2 regions of the Streptomyces sp. NPDC085931 genome follow, and region 2 is predicted to be linked to the other one. Evidence: riboswitches for the same ligand, from Rfam matches in the RefSeq annotation. Region 2 holds a riboswitch; the other holds the start of a gene.

Region 1 (5,738 bases), on a different contig from region 2:
CAGCAGCACGACGGTGACGAGGACCCCGCCCAGCAGGGCCCACTGCCCGGCGCCGCGCGGCCTGCGCGCGGTCACGGACGGGTCCACCAGCCGCAGCGCGGTCTCCCGCCGCCGCACGGTCCAGGCGTGCAGCGCGAGGATCGCCCCCACCGCCGCGAACTGGATCAGCGTCAGCACGGCCGCCGTGGACAGGTCGAAGATCTCGGAGGTCTGCCGGTAGATCTCCACCTCCAGGGTGGAGAAGGTGGGCCCGCCGAGGATCTGGACGACGCCGAAGGAGGTGAACGTGAACAGGAAGACCATCAGCGCGGCGGCGGCCACGGCCGGGGCGAGCGCCGGCAGGGTGACCCGCCGCCAGGCCTGCGCACGGGACGCGCCGAGCATCCGCGCGGCCTCCTCCTGCCGCGGGTCGAGCTGCGCCCACAGCCCGCCGACCGTCCGCACGACGACCGCGTAGTTGAAGAAGACGTGCGCGAACAGGATCGCCCACACGGTGGTGTCCAGCCGTACGCCCCACAGCTCGTCGAGCAGCCCCCCGCGCCCGACCAGTGCCAGGAACGCCGTACCGACGACGACCGTGGGCAGGACGAACGGCACGGTCACCACCGCCCGCAGCACCTGCTTGCCCGGGAACGACAGGCGCGCGAAGACGTACGCGCCGGGGAGCGCGATCAGCAGCGTGAGCGCCGTGGAGACCAGCGCCTGCCAGGTGGTGAACCACAGCACGTGCCGGACGTCGGACTGCGCCAGCACCTCCCCGATGCGCCCGGGGTGCCAGGCCCCGTCGGCCTTCAGACCGCGCGCGACGATCGCGGCGACGGGGTAGGCGAAGAAGACCGCGAAGAACGCGACGGGCACGGCCAGCAGACCGAGCCGCGCCGCCGCGCCCCGCGTCCGGGCGGTCACTTCAGAACGAGCGAGGTCCACGACTTGACCCACGGGTCACGCCGGTCGGCGATCTTCGCCGGGTCCATGGTCTCCGGGTCCTTCGCCTGGGGCCCGTGTTCCGTGAACTCCGCCGGCACCCGGGCGTCCTCGGTCACCGGGTAGACGAACATGTTGAGCGGCATGTCCTCCTGGAACCGCTTGCCGATCAGGAAGTCGAGGAAGGCCTTGCCGCCCTCGGCGTTCCCGGCGTTGCTCAGCAGCCCGGCGTACTCGACCTGCCGGAAGCAGGTGCCCTCGGCGACCCCGGTCGGGGCGGTGCCGGGCTTCGGGTCGGCGAAGACGACCTCGGCGGGCGGCGAGGAGGCGTACGACACGACGAGCGGCCGGTCGCCCCCCGCCTTCTTGCCGCCGGCCGAGCCGGAGAACTCCTCGTTGTAGGCCTGCTCCCAGCCGTCGACGACCTTCACGCCGTTGGCCTTGAGCTTCTTCCAGTAGTCCGCCCAGCCGTCGTCGCCGTACCGTGCGGCGGTGCCGAGCAGGAAGCCCAGTCCGGGCGAGGACGAGGAGGCGTTCTCGGTGACCAGCAGGTTCTTGTAGGCGGGCTTGACCAGGTCGTCGAAGCTGCGCGGCGGCCGCAGGTCCCGGTCGGCGAAGTACTTCTTGTCGTAGTTGACGCAGATGTCGCCGGTGTCGACGGGCGTGACGCGGTGCTTGCCCTGGTCGACCCGGTACTCGGCCTTGATCCGCTCCGAGCCCTTCGCCTCGTACGGCTGGAAGAGGCCGTTGTCGAGGGCGCGGGAGAGCAGGGTGTTGTCGACGCCGAAGAAGACGTCGCCCTGCGGGTTGTCCTTGGTGAGGATGGCCTTGTTGACGGCCTGCCCGGCGTCGCCGTCCTTCAGGACGCGGACCCGGTAGCCGGACTGCTTCTCGAAGGCGGCGATGACGCCCTTGGACGCGGCCCACGAGTCGTGGCTGACCAGCGTCACGGTCTTGGAGTCGCCGGACCCCTGACCGCCGTCGGACGACCCGCACGCGGCGAGCGTGCCGGCCATGCCCAGCCCGACGACCGCGGCCGTCAGGCGCTTCGCGTTGATGCTCACTGGATTCCTCCTGGAGTGACCAGGAGAAGACGCGGCCCTGCCCGGGACTTCCGCCGTCCCGGGCAGGGCGCAACAGCTCGAGTGGCGACCGATCTCCCTACCCAGAATGACCTGGGCCAGGTTCGGAGGGTCTGCGGCTGGTGCCGCACTCTCAGCGCTGTGGCGCTCCCCTGTCGGAATATGCAGATGTTCTTACGACGGTCAGACTACCGTTCGGTGGCGGCGAGCTGACCACACGCCCCGTCGATCTCCTGACCACGGGTGTCCCGGATCGTCACCGGCACACCGTGCGCGGCGATGGCCTCCACGAACGCCTTCTCGTCCTCCGGCCGGGAGGCCGTCCACTTCGACCCGGGCGTCGGGTTCAGCGGGATGAGGTTGACGTGCACGGGCCGGCCCTTGAGCATCCGGCCGAGCCGGTCCCCGCGCCAGGCCTGGTCGTTGATGTCCCGGATCAGCGCGTACTCGATGGACAGCCGGCGCCCGGACCTGGCGCTGTACTCGAAACCGGCGTCCAGCACCTCGCGCACCTTCCACCGCGTGTTCACGGGTACGAGGGTGTCGCGCAGCTCGTCGTCCGGGGCGTGCAGCGAGATGGCCAGGCGGCACTTGAAGCCCTCGTCGGCGAACCGGTGGATGGCCGGGACGAGCCCGACCGTCGACACGGTGATCCCGCGCTGCGAGAGCCCCAGCCCGTCGGGCTCGGGGTCGGTGAGCCGCCGGATGGCGCCGACGACCCGGTTGTAGTTCGCGAGGGGCTCGCCCATGCCCATGAACACGATGTTGCTCAGCCGCGCCGGACCGCCGGGGACCTCCCCGTCCCGCAGGGCGCGCATCCCGTCCACGATCTGGTGCACGATCTCGGCGGTGGACAGGTTCCGGTCCAGTCCCGCCTGCCCCGTCGCACAGAACGGGCAGTTCATCCCGCACCCGGCCTGGGAACTGATGCACATGGTCACCCGGTCCGGGTAGCGCATCAGCACGGACTCGACGAGCGTCCCGTCGAACAGCCGCCACAACGTCTTGCGCGTGGTGCCCTCGTCGGTCGACAGATGCCGCACGACGGTCATCAGCTCGGGCAGCAGCGCTTCGCGCAGCCGCTCCCGGGACCCGGCGGGGATGTCGGTCCACTGCTCCGGATCATGCGCGTACCGCGCGAAGTAGTGCTGCGAGAGCTGCTTGGCACGAAACGGCTTCTCCCCGACAGCGGCAACGGCCTCCTTGCGCTCGGCAGGAGTGAGATCGGCAAGATGCCGCGGCGGCTTCTTGGCTCCGCGCGGGGCAACGAAAGTGAGTTCTCCGGGTGCAGGCATAACCCTTCCAGTGTGGCAGATCGACGCCGGGTGCCCTGGCGGGAGCGGGGTGGGGGTGGTCACCTGCGGTGAGTACAACGGCGGCGAGCCCCCGCCCGGCACCGGACGGAGGCTCGCTCCAGGGATCGGTTCCGTTCAGCCGGAGCCGACGAAGAGGACCAGCAGCAGCCAGACGACCGGAGCGGTCGGCAGCAGCGAGTCGAGCCGGTCCATGATGCCGCCGTGGCCCGGCAGCAGCGTGCCCATGTCCTTGATGCCGAGGTCCCGCTTGATCATGGACTCGCCGAGGTCGCCGAGCGTCGCGCTGACCGCGACCGCGAGGCCGAGGACCAGACCCTGCCACCAGGCGCCGTCGTCGATGAGGAACTGCATGCACAGCGCGCCCACGACCATGGCGAAGGACACCGCGCCGGCCAGGCCCTCGCGGGTCTTGCCGGGGCTGATGCGCGGCGCGAGCTTGGTCCGGCCGAAGCGCCAGCCGACGGCGTAGGCCCCGGTGTCGCTGACGACGGTGAGCAGCAGGAAGGTGAGCACCCGCTGCGGCCCGTCGTCCGCGGTCAGCATCATCGCGACGAACGTCGCCAGGAACGGCACGTAAAACGCCGCGAAGACGCCCGCCGTGACGTCCCGGAGGTAGTTCTCGGGCGGTTCCGTCATGCGCCAGACGAGCACGGCCAGGGCCGTCAGCGCCATGGCCACCCACGCGCCCTCGGCACCCCGGACGTAGCCGGCGACGACCATCGCGGCACCGCCGAGCGCGAGCGGCACGAGCGGCGCCCGGATGCCCTTGCGTTCGTCCAGCCGCTTGGTCAGCTCCCACAGGCCCACTACCACGGCGACCGCGACGACCCCGACGAAGACAGCCTTGACGATGAACAGCGAGGCGACGATCACCGCGCCGAGCCCGACGCCCACCCCTATCGCGGCACTGAGGTCGCGACCCGCGCTCTTCTTCTGCGGCTTGGGGGCCGGCTGTGAGGCGTCGGGCATGGGCTCCGGGTTCGTCTCGTTGCGGACCGGGGGGCCACCCGGCGTGGCGGTCCTCCGGTCGTCATCCTGGTTTCCGCCGTGTGCGGCCAGGTCGGGCACGATGGGCATGGGGCGAGTGTGAGGCGCCTCCCGCGCATCGTATGCGGGACCCGCCGGGACGGCCCCTCGGACGTGTCCGTGGCCGTGACTCTGCACGGGCCCGTGACTCTGTACCGGCCCATGGCCCTGAACGGGCCCATGAGCCGGCACGGGCCCGTGGCCCGTCGTGGGCCCGTGGCCCGGGCCCGGCGCGGGTCCGGGGCCGTGCCCTTGGTCGGTGGGCCCCCAGTACCCGGCCTGTGGCGGCGCCCCCCAGGAAGAGTCGTTCATCAGACCTCGAGGAGCTCTGCTTCCTTGTGCTTCAGGAGCTCGTCCACCTGCGCGACGTACTTCGCGGTGGTGTCGTCGAGCTCCTTCTCCGCACGGCGGCCCTCGTCCTCGCCGACCTCGCCGTCCTTGATCAGCTTGTCGATCGCTTCCTTGGCCTTGCGGCGCACGGAGCGGATCGAGATCTTCGCGTCCTCGCCCTTGCCCTTGGCGACCTTGATGTACTCGCGGCGGCGCTCCTCGGTCAGCTCGGGGAACACCACCCGGATGATGTTGCCGTCGTTGCTCGGGTTGACGCCCAGGTCGGAGTCGCGGATGGCCTGCTCGATGTTGCGCAGCGCGCTCTTGTCGAACGGCGTCACCACGGCCATGCGCGGCTCGGGCACGGAGAACGAGGCCAGCTGGTTGATCGGCGTCGGCGCGCCGTAGTAGTCGGCCACGATCTTGTTGAACATCGCCGGGTGCGCACGGCCGGTGCGGATCGCGGCGAAGTCCTCCTTGGCGACCACGACGGCCTTCTCCATCTTCTCCTCGGCCTCGAGGAGGGTCTCTTCGATCACCACTTGCTCCTGCGTGTCTTGAGTAGGCCCGGCTGCGGTTCCATGTGGGGCGGCGGCCGGCTGCGTCGCGTCTTCTTCTGGCACGGTTCCCGACCGGTAGGACATTGTCCATCCCCCGGCCCGGCTCCGTCCCGTCCGTCCCCCGGACGGGGTTGTTCCGGTGTCTCAGTCCCGGCTGCCGGGGTCCCCCACCAGCGTGCCGATCTTCTCACCCTTGACGGCGCGGGCGATGTTGCCCTCCGCGAGCAGCTCGAAGACCACGATCGGGAGCTTGTTGTCGCGGCACAGCGTCACGGCCGTGGCGTCGGCGACCTTCAGGTCGCGGGTGATGACCTCGCCGTAGCCGAGGTGGTCGAACTTCACGGCGTCCGGGTTGGTCTTCGGGTCGGAGTCGTAGACCCCGTCCACGCCGTTCTTGCCCATCAGCAGCGCCTCGGCGTCGATCTCCAGGGCGCGCTGGGCGGCGGTGGTGTCGGTGGAGAAGTAGGGCATGCCCATACCGGCGCCGAAGATCACCACAC
Region 2 (5,738 bases):
CGCGCGCGAGCCGGGCCGTGAGGACGGCCTCGCCGGCGGTGAAGCAGCCCGCGGTGTTGGGCAGCACCCGGATCCCGAGCCGGTCCAGGACGGACAGCACCGAACCGTGCACCGAGGGGTTCACCCGGCGCATCGCGACCGTCGTCAGCTCCGTCCCGGAGGCCACCAGCGACCGCTCCAGCACGTCGAGGCTGGGCGCCCCGCCGGTGCCCATGATCAGACGGGAGGTGAAGGTCGCACCCCCGAGGACGAACGGATCGTCGGCCATGGTCAGCCTCCTTGGACGGCGGTGAGGACCTCCACGCGGTCCCCCTCGGTGAGGGGCGTGGACGGCCACTGGGCGCGCGGGACGACGGTTTCGTTGAGGGCGGCGGCCACTCCCGAGGGCGAGGCGGTGAGCGACTTCACGACGGTGTCGAGAGCCGTGCCGGGCCGGACGTCCCGGGGCTGACCGTTGACGGAGATGTTCATGCGGGCTGCTCCGTGAGTGCGGTGACGGTGCTGAAGCGCTTGGGGGTGAACGGACGGGCCTCCTCGGGGAGTTCACCCGTGACCAGGGCGTGGGCCAGGGCGTCGCCGGTGACCGGCGTGAGCAGGACGCCGTTGCGGTGGTGCCCGGTGGCCAGCAGCAGGCCCTCCAGGCCGGTCGGACCGAGCAGGGGCGCGTTGTCGGGGGAGCCGGGGCGCAGTCCGGCCCGGGTCTCGGTGAGCGGCAGCTCGGTGATGCCCGGGACCAGCTCGTGGGCGTCGCGCAGCAGCTCGTACACGCCGCCCGCGGTCACGGTGGTGTCCCAGCCGAGCTCCTCGCTGGTCGCCCCGACGACCAGTTCGCCGTTCTCCCGCGGCACCAGGTAGACCTGGCCGCCGCGCACCACCGCGCGCACCGTCCGGCTCAGGAACGGCCCGTGCCGCCCCGGCATGGCCAGCCGCAGGACCTGGCCTTTCACGGGCCGCACGGGCGGCAGCACGTCCCGCGGCACCCCCGTGAGACGTCCGCTCAGGCTGCCCCCGGCCAGCACGACCTGCCCGGCGGCCAGCGCGGTGCCGTCGGCCGTGACGGTGCCGGTGGCCCGGTCCCCGCAGACGGTGAGCCGCTCGGCCCACACCCGGTGGAACACCACACCGGCCCGCTCGCACGCGGCGACCAGCGCCCCGGCCAGCCGCCGGGGGTCGATCTGGTGATCGCCGTCCACCCGCAGACCCCCGCGCACGCCCGGCGCGAGCATTGGCTCCAGGCGCCGGCACTCGCGCCCCGACAGCCACTGGGAGTCCAGCCCCGACTGCTGCTGCAGGGCGTGCAGCTCGCGCAGATGGGCCCGGTCGTCGGCGTCCAGGGCCACGGCGAGCGTGCCGCAGCGGCGGTAGCCGAGGTCGTGGCCGGTCAGCTCGGTGAGCTCGGCCGCGAAGTCCGGGTAGCGCCGGGCGGAGGCGAGGTTCAGGCCGAGCAGGGTCTGCTCGCCGTAGTGCAGCTCCGTGACGGCGGCCAGCATCCCGGCCGCCACCTGCGCGGCCCCGCCGCCCGGCTCGGGGTCCACCACCGCCGTGGCGAGTCCGCGCTGCGCGGCCCGCCAGGCCGTGACCAGCCCGATGATCCCGCCCCCGATGACGAGGACGTCTGAGGTTCGCGTACGCGACATGGGCGTCCAGCCCCTCCCTTCGCCGGCATGACCCGGATCAGGTTCGTACGGTCGGAGGCCGCCAGCCTCCCTCTCAGCCCGGTGCGTCCGGGCTCCCGCGAGTCCTGCGCACCACCCTAGCCGGACGCCCTGCGCCGCAGTAAGGGAGCCTCCGCACGGAACCGGCCACCGAGGCGTCGTATCCGGGCCGTTTGCGGGTACCCGGACAGGCACACCCGGGTGGCGGGGCGGGCGCTGTGGAGCAGGTCACGGCGCACGGGCACTGACTGACGCAACGTCAGCTGACTATGGTGATCAGGTGAGCGAGCAGACGCAGGAACCAGGGTCGTCCGCGCCGCGGCGCGTGGTCGTGGCGGGCGCGGGCATGGCCGGTGTGCAGACCGCGGTCGCGCTGCGGGAGCGGGGCTTCGCCGGCGCGGTGGTCCTGATCGGCGCCGAGCCCCACCAGCCCTACGACCGGCCGCCGTTGTCCAAGGCCGTCCTGCTGGGCAAGTCCGAGGGCTCCGCCTTCGACGTCGACTTCGAGGCCCTGGGCATCGAACTGCGGCTCGGCTGCGAGGTGCTGGGCGTGCGTCCCGGCGCTCACGAACTCGACACCGAGGACGGGCCCGTGCCCTACGACGTCCTGGTGATCGCCACCGGTGCGGAACCGGTCCGGCTGCCCGGCGCGGAGGGCGTACCCGGCGTGCACCTGCTGCGCACCCTGGACGACGCCGAGCGGCTGCGGCCGGTGCTCGCCCGCCAGCACGACATCGTGGTGGTCGGCGCCGGCTGGATCGGCGCGGAGTTCGCCACCGCCGCGCGCGAGGCGGGCTGCGCGGTGACCGTCGTGGAGGCCGCCGAGCGGCCGCTCGCCGGGGCACTGCCCGCGGAGGTCGCCGCTCCCATGGCCGGCTGGTACGCCGACGCGGGAGCCGTGCTGCGCACGCACGCGCGCGTGGACCGCGTCGAGCCCGGCGCGGTCCTGCTCGACAACGGTGCGCGGCTGCCCGCCGGCGCGGTCATGGTCGGCATCGGGGCCCGCCCGGCGACGGCCTGGCTCGCCGGTTCCGGGATCGAGCTGGGCGGCCACGGCGAGATCGTGGCCGACGCGCACCTGCGCACGTCGGTGCCGGACGTGTACGCGGTCGGCGACTGCGCCTCCTTCCCCTCGGGGCGGTACGGCGAGCGCCTGCTGGTGCACCACTGGGACAACGCCCTGCAGGGGCCGCGCACGGTCGCCGCGAACATCGTCGGCCGGGCCACGGGCGAGCCGCCGGCCGTCTACGACCCGGTCCCGTACTTCTGGTCCGAGCAGTTCGGCCGGTTCGTGCAGTACGCCGGGCACCACGCGGGCGCCGAGCGGACCCTGTGGCGCGGCGACCCGTCCGGTCCGGCCTGGACGGTGTGCTGGCTGCGCGGCGAGCGGCTGGTCGCCCTGCTGGCGGTGGGCCGCCCCCGCGACCTGGCCCAGGGCCGCCGCCTGATCGAGTCGGGCACGCCGATGAACCCGGTGCTGCTGGCGGACCCGGCGAGACCGCTGAAGGCGGCCGCGGCGTAGGCCTCCGGCCGGGGGCGGCGGTGGGTCGGGGGCTTGTGGTCGGGGGCGGCGGTGGGTCGGGGGCTGCGGTCGGGTGCGGCGGTGGGGCGGGTGCGGCGGTGGGCCGGGGGCCGGGGGCCTGTGGTCGGGTGCGGTGGTGGGTCGGGGCCAACGCCCGGTGCGGCGGTGGCTCGGGTCTGCGGTCGGGTGCGGCGGCCCGCGCCCTGTGCGGCCGTGGTTCCGGGCCCGCGCCCGAGCGGCTGTGACCCCACGGCCCACGGCCCACGGCTGGAGCCCGCGTCGCGGTACGGCCCTGCCGCAGGGCCCGTGTGCGGGGCTGCGGCGCAAGGCCGTGGCGCAGGGCCGTGGTCCGCTGTCCGGCGGGTGCCGGGCCCGGCGCGTCCGCCCGGGTGGACCGGGTCGGCTTCCGGCTGTCAGTGGCGGATGGCAGGCTTGTTCCGTGACCGAGATTGACGCAAAGATCGATGCTCTCGTCCCTGCCTGGCTCACCCTCCCCGACATCGCCGAACAGTTCGGCGTCGAGGTGACGCGGGTGCGGCAGCTGGTCAAGGAGGGCCAGCTCATCGCCGTACGCCGCGGTGAGAACCGCGCGCTGCACGTCCCCGCGGACTTCATCGACGGGGACAAGGTCGTCAAGGGCCTGGCCGGGACCCTGACGCTCCTGCGGGACGACGGCTTCACGGTCGAAGAGATGCTGGAGTGGCTCTTCACCCCCGACCCGTCCCTGCCTGGCACCCCGGCGCAGGCACTTCGTGAGAATCGCGGCACGGAGGTGAAGCGCCGCGCCCAGGCGCTCGCGGTCTGACCGACCCCGACCGAACAACCGCCCGGCACCGCCGCCTGAGCGGGTCCGGGCCCGAACAACCGCCCGTAGGGGGCCGTGGCCCGTGGGGTCACGGCCCGGAGGCAGGCCGTGCCCGTTTCGGGTCCACGGCCGCGCCGGGCCGGCCGAGAGGCAGGCGTAGGGTGCCCGAGGCGTCGTGGCGGCCCGGGCCTCGCCCGCGAGCCGCACACGCACCCGTACGGCACCGACGTACCGCGGGCGCGCCCCGCGGCACCGACCTCCAGGGGGACACCCATGCCCGGCACCGCCACCATCACCGCCACGGCCCGCGCCCGGCTCGCCGACGCCCGGGTCTACCTGTGCACCGACGCGCGCAAGCGGCAGGGCGATCTCGCCGAGTTCCTGGACGCCGTGCTGGCGGGCGGCGTCGACATCGTACAGCTGCGCGACAAGGGCATGGAGGCCGCCGAGGAGCTGGAGCACCTGGCCGTCTTCGCCGACGCCTGCGCCCGGCACGGCAAGCTGCTCGCGGTCAACGACCGCGCGGACGTCGCCCACGCCGCCGGCTCCGACGTGCTCCACCTCGGCCAGGGCGACCTCCCGGTCCCCGCGGCCCGCGCCATCCTCGGCGACGACGTCCTGATCGGCCGTTCCACCCATGCCGAGTCCGAGGCCGCCGCGGCCGCCGCGCAGGACGGCGTGGACTACTTCTGCACCGGCCCGTGCTGGCCCACCCCCACCAAGCCCGGCCGCCACGCCCCCGGCCTGGACCTGGTCCGGTACACCGCCGCCCTCGGCACCGACCGCCCCTGGTTCGCCATCGGCGGCATCGACCTGACCACCCTCGACCAGGTCCTGGAGGCGGGCGCCCGGCGCGTCGTCGTCGTCCGGGCGATCACCGAGGCCGACGACCCGGGCGCGGCGGCGTCCGAGTTCGCCAGGCGGCTGCGGGAGAAGTAGGGCCTGTCGTTTGGATCACGCCGCAGACGCGTGGTCTGGCACGCACATCTGCGGCGTTGTCGTCGGTCGCCGACGCTCCGCGTCGACTCCCTCCTCCGCCTTGCAGCTGCACGCACCAGACCACGCTCCCCGGCGCTGAACAGCACCGTCACTCTCCTGCGACCTGATCCAAACGACAGGCCCTAGCCCTGCCCGCCGCGCCCGGGAGCCGTGGTCACGGGACGGACTGTCCAAGGGGTGGACAGCAAGGGGACAAAAAGGGCAATCCGCAGCGCCCGGTTGGGTGACCGACCGCCCCTGGCTAACCTGCCGGTATGGCCCTCGGCACCGCATCCATCAGGTCGGACCACGCGCGCACCGTCCGCGACATGCTCGCGACCGGCAAGACGACGTACTCGTTCGAGTTCTACGCCCCGAAGACCCCGAAGGGCGAGCGGATGCTGTGGAACGCGCTGCGCCGGGTCGAGGCCGTCGCGCCCGACTTCGTCTCCGTGACCTACGGCGCCGGCGGCTCCACCCGCGCGGGCACGGTCAAGGCGACCGAGGCGATCGCCTCCGACACCACCCTCACCCCGATCGCCCACCTCACCGCGGTCGACCACTCGGTGGCCGACCTGCGCAACATCATCGGCCAGTACGCCGACGCCGGGATCCGCAACATGCTCGCCCTGCGCGGCGACCCGCCCGGCGACCCGATGGGCGAGTGGGTGCCGCACCCCCGCGGCCTCGCCTACGCCGCCGAACTCGTCGAACTGATCAAGGCGTCCGGCGACTTCTGCGTGGGCGTCGCCGCCTTCCCGGCGATGCACCCCCGCTC

What was found. Region 2 has a riboswitch for thiamine pyrophosphate ahead of thiO (glycine oxidase ThiO). Riboswitches for the same ligand answer to the same signal wherever they lie in the genome.
Region 1: another riboswitch for thiamine pyrophosphate. It lies ahead of ACIGAN_RS13480 (thiamine ABC transporter substrate-binding protein); the one in region 2 lies ahead of thiO (glycine oxidase ThiO).

What each region holds. Positions count from the first base shown of each region.
Region 1 is NZ_JBITSK010000005.1:505,881-511,618, reverse strand. Features, by position in the region: gene ACIGAN_RS13485 (ABC transporter permease) at 1-927, opposite strand, end outside; gene ACIGAN_RS13480 (thiamine ABC transporter substrate-binding protein) at 903-1,940, opposite strand; TPP riboswitch at 2,065-2,170, opposite strand; gene rlmN (23S rRNA (adenine(2503)-C(2))-methyltransferase RlmN) at 2,195-3,301, opposite strand; gene ACIGAN_RS13470 (phosphatidate cytidylyltransferase) at 3,437-4,660, opposite strand; gene frr (ribosome recycling factor) at 4,660-5,217, opposite strand; gene pyrH (UMP kinase) at 5,383-5,738, opposite strand, start outside.
Region 2 is NZ_JBITSK010000021.1:60,041-65,778, reverse strand. Features, by position in the region: gene ACIGAN_RS32865 (thiazole synthase) at 1-268, opposite strand, end outside; gene thiS (sulfur carrier protein ThiS) at 271-471, opposite strand; gene thiO (glycine oxidase ThiO) at 468-1,637, opposite strand; TPP riboswitch at 1,635-1,746, opposite strand; gene ACIGAN_RS32850 (NAD(P)/FAD-dependent oxidoreductase) at 1,936-3,177, shown strand; gene ACIGAN_RS32845 (Rv2175c family DNA-binding protein) at 3,617-3,982, shown strand; gene thiE (thiamine phosphate synthase) at 4,256-4,921, shown strand; gene metF (methylenetetrahydrofolate reductase [NAD(P)H]) at 5,236-5,738, shown strand, end outside.